Linked DNA regions of Marichromatium purpuratum 984. The protein of the gene in region 2 purifies or fractionates together with the protein of the main gene of each other region. This does not show direct contact. Links are inferred from orthologs where the notes say so. Each region holds a gene or a part of one and is shown on either strand. Other genes may lie near its edges. The genes, in order: MARPU_RS11955 and MARPU_RS14560.

What was found.
Region 1: the proteins of MARPU_RS14560 (region 2) and MARPU_RS11955 purify together in Escherichia coli (affinity purification with mass spectrometry, with the first as the bait; 2 studies listed by BioGRID). This does not show direct contact. The link is inferred for Marichromatium purpuratum 984 from one-to-one orthologs.

Annotation. Positions count from the first base shown.
Region 1 is NZ_CP007031.1:2,745,385-2,748,550, forward strand. The notes cover bases 86-2,934. They hold MARPU_RS11955 (FKBP-type peptidyl-prolyl cis-trans isomerase), read left to right. Parts: upstream 86-1,220; coding sequence 1,221-1,649; downstream 1,650-2,934. Other genes in these bases: MARPU_RS11950 (trypsin-like peptidase domain-containing protein), read left to right, coding at 86-692; MARPU_RS11960 (SPOR domain-containing protein), read left to right, coding at 1,918-2,934. Outside these bases: more of MARPU_RS11950, read left to right, coding at 1-85; more of MARPU_RS11960, read left to right, coding at 2,935-3,166. UniProt on the Escherichia coli protein: Folding helper with both chaperone and peptidyl-prolyl cis-trans isomerase (PPIase) activities. Chaperone activity prevents aggregation of unfolded or partially folded proteins and promotes their correct folding.
Region 2 is NZ_CP007031.1:3,355,558-3,358,649, reverse strand. What follows is about bases 318-3,092. They hold MARPU_RS14560 (DsbC family protein), read left to right. Parts: upstream 318-1,226; coding sequence 1,227-1,958; downstream 1,959-3,092. Other genes in these bases: mutS (DNA mismatch repair protein MutS), read right to left, coding at 2,784-3,092; MARPU_RS14555 (PP2C family protein-serine/threonine phosphatase), read left to right, coding at 1,985-2,770; MARPU_RS14565 (YajQ family cyclic di-GMP-binding protein), read left to right, coding at 736-1,218; xerD (site-specific tyrosine recombinase XerD), read left to right, coding at 318-701. In the rest of the region: more of xerD, read left to right, coding at 1-317. UniProt on the Escherichia coli protein: Acts as a disulfide isomerase, interacting with incorrectly folded proteins to correct non-native disulfide bonds.

The DNA.
Region 1 (3,166 bases), 610 kb from region 2 along the record:
GCGCCGACTATCCCTCACTGGCGCCGCTGATGCGCGAGATCACCCCGGCGGTGGTCAACATCGCGGTCGAGGCCGAAGTCTCGGCGCGCGCTCATCCCTTTCTCAGCGACCCGGAGTTCCGCAGCTTCCTCGAGCGCTTCGGACTGCCACTACCCGAACCCGGCGAGATCGAGCGCCAGCGCAACGTCGGCTCCGGGGTGATCGTCGACGCCGAGCGCGGCTATGTGATGACCAACGCCCATCTGCTGCAGGGCGCCACCAGCATCCGTGTCACCCTCAAGGACCGGCGCAGCTTCCACGCCCGACGCATCGCCGCCGACACCGACACCGACATCGCCATCCTCCAGATCCCAGTGGTCGAGGTACGCCCACTGCGCTTCGCCGACTCCGACCGGCTCGAGGTCGGCGACTTCGTCATCGCCATCGGCAACCCCTTCGGTCTGGGTCAGACGGTGACCTCGGGGATCGTCAGCGCGGTCGGGCGCAGCGGCATCGCCGACAACCGCTTCGGCGAACTGATCCAGACCGACGCCTCGATCAACCCCGGCAACTCCGGCGGCCCGCTGATCGATCTCAGCGGTGCCGTGGTCGGCATCAACACCGCTCTCATCGGCCCGACCGGCGGCAACGTCGGCATCGGCTTCGCCGTCCCCGCTAACCGCGCCCGCGCCATCCTCGCGCGACTGCGCTAGAGGTAGCGCCGGGAGCCGGAAAGGGTGAACCGCAAAGACTCGAAGGGCACGAAGAAACGCAAAGGGATTTGATGTCCAACTCCCCCGGCGTCGGCGCAACGTCTCACTGGCGGCTGACGGCAGAAAGCTGATCGCGCTTCTTCGTCTTCGCGTCCTTTGTGGCTTTGCGGTTCAATCCACTGGCGGTTGGTAGCGATTTGCACTCACCGCCCCCCTGTTCTAGAGTGCGCCCAGAGAGCCTCGCGTCATCGAAGGATCCCTGGGAGAGACCGATCGCGACGAACAACGCAACCGATCGGATCGACCCGTCGCCGCGTCCACCACTCGGGCCTCGGCGGGGCGCCCTCCCCTCGGTGGAGCGACCGGTCCCGGCCGGCGTCCCGTTCCTTCGATCGTCTCGCGTCTCCCGCAGACCGCAAGACGGCGCGATTCGTTACCCTCCCAGCCCTCGACCCGAGACCTCCGTTCGCTCGCCTGCCGGACAGCCCCGGTCGGCGCAATGCACCCCAAACTCCGGGAGACCATCCCATGTCTGAAGCCAAGCTCGGCGATACCGTCAAGATCCACTACACCGGCACCCTCGAGGACGGTACCCAGTTCGACAGCTCGGTCGGCAACGAGCCGCTCGAGTTCACCATCGGCGCTGGCGGCATCATCCCCGGCTTCGAGGAAGCCGTGAAGGGCATGAACGTCGGTGAGAACAAGACCGTCACCATCCCCTCGGCCCAGGCCTACGGCGAGTATCGTCCCGAGATGACGCAGGAGGTGCCGCGCTCGGCCATTCCCGCCGACATCGACCTGCACGAGGGCATGGTGCTACACGCCCAGGGTCCCGATGGTCAGCACGTCTCCTTCACCGTCAAGGCGTTCAACGACGAACAGGTCACCATTGATGGTAACCACCCGCTCGCCGGCAAGGACCTGACCTTCGCCCTGGAGCTGGTCTCGATCTCCTGACCGCTGGTCGGGCCGCGTACCCTGGCGCGGCCAGGCCAGGGGAACAGTCGCTCTCGACCTGGTGCAGGGACGCACCACCACCTCATCGACGCTTGCCCTCGATCGGCCAGACACCGATACTCTCCCCCCAGGACGGTCAGCCGACGGCGACAGACGCGCCCCGTCCAACAACGCCTTATCCCGAACCCAGGCCGGCGCCCGCGACCTGCTCAAACGGCGGGACAGCCCAGGCCCACGCTCGCCCAGATCAGTCGCGGGGCAGATCGCCATGGACAACACCACCACCCCCGAGCCGGACACCCAGGTCCAGGCCACACCAACGGCGTCCGACCCCAGGTCCGGCGCCGAAGACGTCGCCGCTCGGACCCGGATCAGCCAACAGGCCGCACAGATCGCCAAGCTCGCCGTCGGCGTCGCCGAACAGCGGCGCGATCTCAAGCAGCTGCAAGACACGGTGCTGGACCGGCTCGGCGACATGGACGAGGATCGTCGTCTCACCACCGCTCAGCTTCAGCGCGCCCTGCTCAACCATCGCACCCTGCTCGACCGTCGGCTGCGCCACTGGCGCACCCTGATGTTCGCGACCCTGGTGGTGGTACTGATCGGCATCGCGCTCGCCCTCACCCTCGCCTACCGCCAGCTCGATACCCAGCGCCAGGCGCTCGCCGAGCGCGTCGAGCGCATCGCCGCGATCCAGGGTCGTCCGAGCGGCGATCCTCAGTCCGATGCCCTGGTCCAGCGTGAACTCGACGCACTCTCTGTCACCATCGAACAGCTCGCCCGCGAGCTGCGCGCCGCGCCCGCGCCCGCGCCCGCGCCCGCGCCGACGACGACCGCCGAGCCCGCGATCACTCCCCCGGCACCGGCCCGCCCCTCGGCCTCGCTCACCGACAGCGTCGCGCTCAACGAGACGCAGCAGCCCCTGCGCCTGACCCGACAAAGCCTCCCTCCGGCCCCGGTCACGCCGAGCCTGCCGACGGTCATCGAGACCGACGAGACGACGACCCCGACGATCGTCGAGACCACACCGCCCGCCACCGAGCCGGAACCCCCGGCACCATCGAGCGTCTCAGCGGAGCCCGAGACACAACCCGCCGAGCCCACGCCTGTCCAGGCCGAGACGATCGCGCCAACACCCGCCGCCGAGGTGGCGCCGGACGCCCCGACCGAGGCCGCAACAACCGAGACGCCCGAGACGCCCGCCACCCAACCGGCGCTCGACGACAACGCCCCGATCATCACCCTCGACGCGCCGAGCTACGCCATCCAACTGCTCGGCGCCTTCTCCCGCGACGGATTGGAAACCTTCATCCGCGAACAGGACCTGCCCGATCGCCTCTACTGGCGTCAGGAGACCTACCAGGGCAAGCCCTGGTACGTGCTCATCCATAGCCTGTATCCCACCCGGGCCGAGGCCGTGACAGCGCGGAAGGCGTTGCCGGAGGGGATTCGGGGGTTGGATATTTGGGTGAGGAGTTTGGGGGTTGGGGTGGATGTCAAAACTATCAATACAAGAA
Region 2 (3,092 bases):
AGGGGCGCAAGCCGCGCTCGAGCGCCCGGCTGGTCTCCTCGCTGCGTCAGTTCTATCGCTATCTGCTGCGCCGCGAGGTGATCGCTGACGACCCCAGCGCGCGCATCGAGACCCCGCGCCTGGGTCGCCCCTTGCCCAAGAGTCTGAGCGAGGCCGAGGTCGAGTATCTGCTGCGCGCGCCCGATACCACCGACCCGCGCGGTCATCGCGACCGCACCATGCTCGAGGTGCTCTATGCCAGCGGGTTGCGGGTGACCGAGCTGGTCACCCTGATGCCTGCCCAGATCAGCCTCACCCAGGGGGTGGTGCGGGTGCAGGGCAAGGGCGGGCGCGAGCGTCTGGTGCCGCTCGGCGACGAGGCCACCCACTGGGTGCGCGAATACGTCAAGGGGCCGCGCCTGGAGCTGCTCGGCGGGCGTTGCAGCGACTATCTGTTCCCCACCAGTCGCAGCGAGCACATGAGCCGTCAGGCATTCTGGATGCTGATCAAGCGCTATGCCATTGAGGCCGGGGTGCTCAAGCCGCTCTCGCCCCACACCCTGCGTCACGCTTTCGCCACCCATCTGCTCAATCACGGCGCCGATCTGCGCGTGGTGCAGATGCTGCTCGGGCACAGCGACCTTTCAACCACCCAGATCTATACCCACGTTGCCCGTGAACGGCTCAAGCGGATGCATGCCGTGCATCATCCGCGCGGCTGAGCCGGTCGGGCCATATCCCTGTTCGAGGTTCTTCATGCCATCGTTTGACATCGTTTCCGAGTTCGATCTACAAGAGGTGCGCAACGCGGTCGATCAGGCCAATCGCGAGATCGGTACCCGCTTCGACTTCAAGGGCGTCACCGCCAGCTTCGAACTCGCCGAGGACAAGATCCAGCTCGTCGCCGAGCAGGAGTTCCAGCTCCAGCAGATGCTCGACATCCTGCGCCAGAAGCTGGTCAAGCGTAAGATCGATCTCGCCGCGCTGGAGCCGGGCGAGGCGGTGCAGACGCTCAATGCCGCGCGCCAGGAGATCGTCCTCAAGCAGGGCGTCGACAGCGACACCGCCAAGCGCATGGTCAAGGCGATCAAGACGAGCAAGCTCAAGGTGCAGGCCCAGATCCAGGGCGAGCAGGTGCGGGTCACCGGCAAGAAGCGCGACGACCTGCAGGCGGTGATCACGCTACTGCGTGAGTCCGACTGGGGGCTGCCGCTGCAATTCGAAAACTTCAGAGACTAGGAAGCCCCATGCTGAGAATCAGATCCCTCGCCCTGGCCGCCACCCTCGGCTGCCTCGCCACCGCCGTCCACGCCGGTCCCGAGCAGCAGATTCGCGCCGCGCTCGAGGCGGTGTCCCCGGACATCGAGATCCGTGACATCCGCCCGGCCCCGATCGATGGCCTCTACGAGGTGCTCGTCGGCAGCGAGCTGATGTACATGACCGCCGACGGTCGTTATTTCATCGATGGGCGCATCGTCGACCTCAAGACCCGCACCGATCTCACCGAGCCGCGTCTGGCCGAGGCCCGTAAGGGGTTGATCGACGCCCTTGGCGAGGAGTCGATGGTGAGCTTCGGTCCCGCCGACGCCGCGCACACGGTGACGGTGTTCACCGACATCGAATGTGGCTACTGCCGCAAGCTGCACAGCCAGATCGACGACTATGTCGCCAACGGCATCCGCGTGCGCTATCTGTTCTTCCCCCGCGCCGGCGAGGGCAGCGAGGCCTATCGCGAGGCCGTCTCGGTGTGGTGCGCCGGTGATGCCGAGGCGCGTCGCGAGGCGATGACCGAGGCCAAGCAGGGCAAGTCGATCGAGATGCGCAAGTGCGACAACCCGGTGGCCGAGCACATGGCGCTGGGGCGTGAGCTGGGGCTGCGCGGCACCCCGGCGATCGTCACCGAGGACGGCACCCTGATCCCGGGCTATGTCGATCCCAAGCGCCTCGCGGTCGAACTCGACCAGATGGCCGGCTCCTGAGCGCGGCGACGGCGAGTGGCCCCGTGATGTGGTCGCATCAGCTCGAGTACGCCTGGCAGACCGACTGCGGTCGGGTGCGCGCGCACAATGAGGACGCCGTCGGCGTCCATCCCGCGCTCGGCCTGATCGTGGTCGCCGACGGGGTCGGTGGCGCGAGCGCCGGCGAGGTGGCCAGCCGCACCGCGGTCGAGACCATCGCCGAGCGCTTCCGTCGCCACCCCTCGCCACGCCACGACGCCGAGCGTACCCGGCTGTTCGTCGAGGCGGCGATCGAGGAGGCCAACATCGCCATCTGGCGCCATGCCAACACCAATCCGGGGTGCGCCGGGATGGGGACCACGGTGGTGCTCGGCGTGCTCGGTCCCGGCTGGATGGTGGCCGCCCATGTCGGCGACTCGCGTCTCTACCGGCTGCGCGACGGCGTACTCGAACAGCTCTCGCGCGATCACAGCCTGCTCCAGGAGGTGCTCGACCAAGGGCTCTACGACTCGCGCGAGGAGGCGATGGCGAGCGGCATCGGCGAGAACATCCTCACCCGTGCGCTGGGTTCGCTGCCGAGCCCCGGAGTGAGTTCGTCGATCTGCACCCTGGCACCCGGAGATCTCTATCTGTTCTGCAGCGACGGGCTGAGCGGCATGCTCGGCGAGGCGCAGCTGCGCGAGGCGCTGCGCGCGGCCGACCCCGCGTCCCTGGGACGGACCGCCGAGGACCTGATCACCGCGGCCAACGCCGCGGGCGGCAAGGACAACATCACCCTGGCGTTGCTCGGTGTCGGCCCCCGGCTGGTGCCGGAGACCGATCCGCTCGGCTGAGCGGCGTGCCGGCTCAGTTGGTCGTCAGCAGTGCCCGCAGTCGGTAGAGCGCGTCGAGCGCCTCGCGCGGGCTGAGCGCGTCGGGGTCGAGTGCCTCGAGCGCCTCGTGCAGCGGGTCCGGTGCCGGCGGTTCGGGCGTGGGTGCGGCCGCCGGCTCGGCGGCGAACAGCGACAGCTGCACCGTCTCGCGCTCGGCGTGGGCGCGGGCGTTGTGCTCCAGCTCCTGCAGCCGCGTGCGGGCCCGCGCGATCACCGGCTGCGGCACCCCGGCGAGCGCAGCCACCGCCAGTCCGTAGCTCTGGTTCGCCGGTCCCTCGCGCAG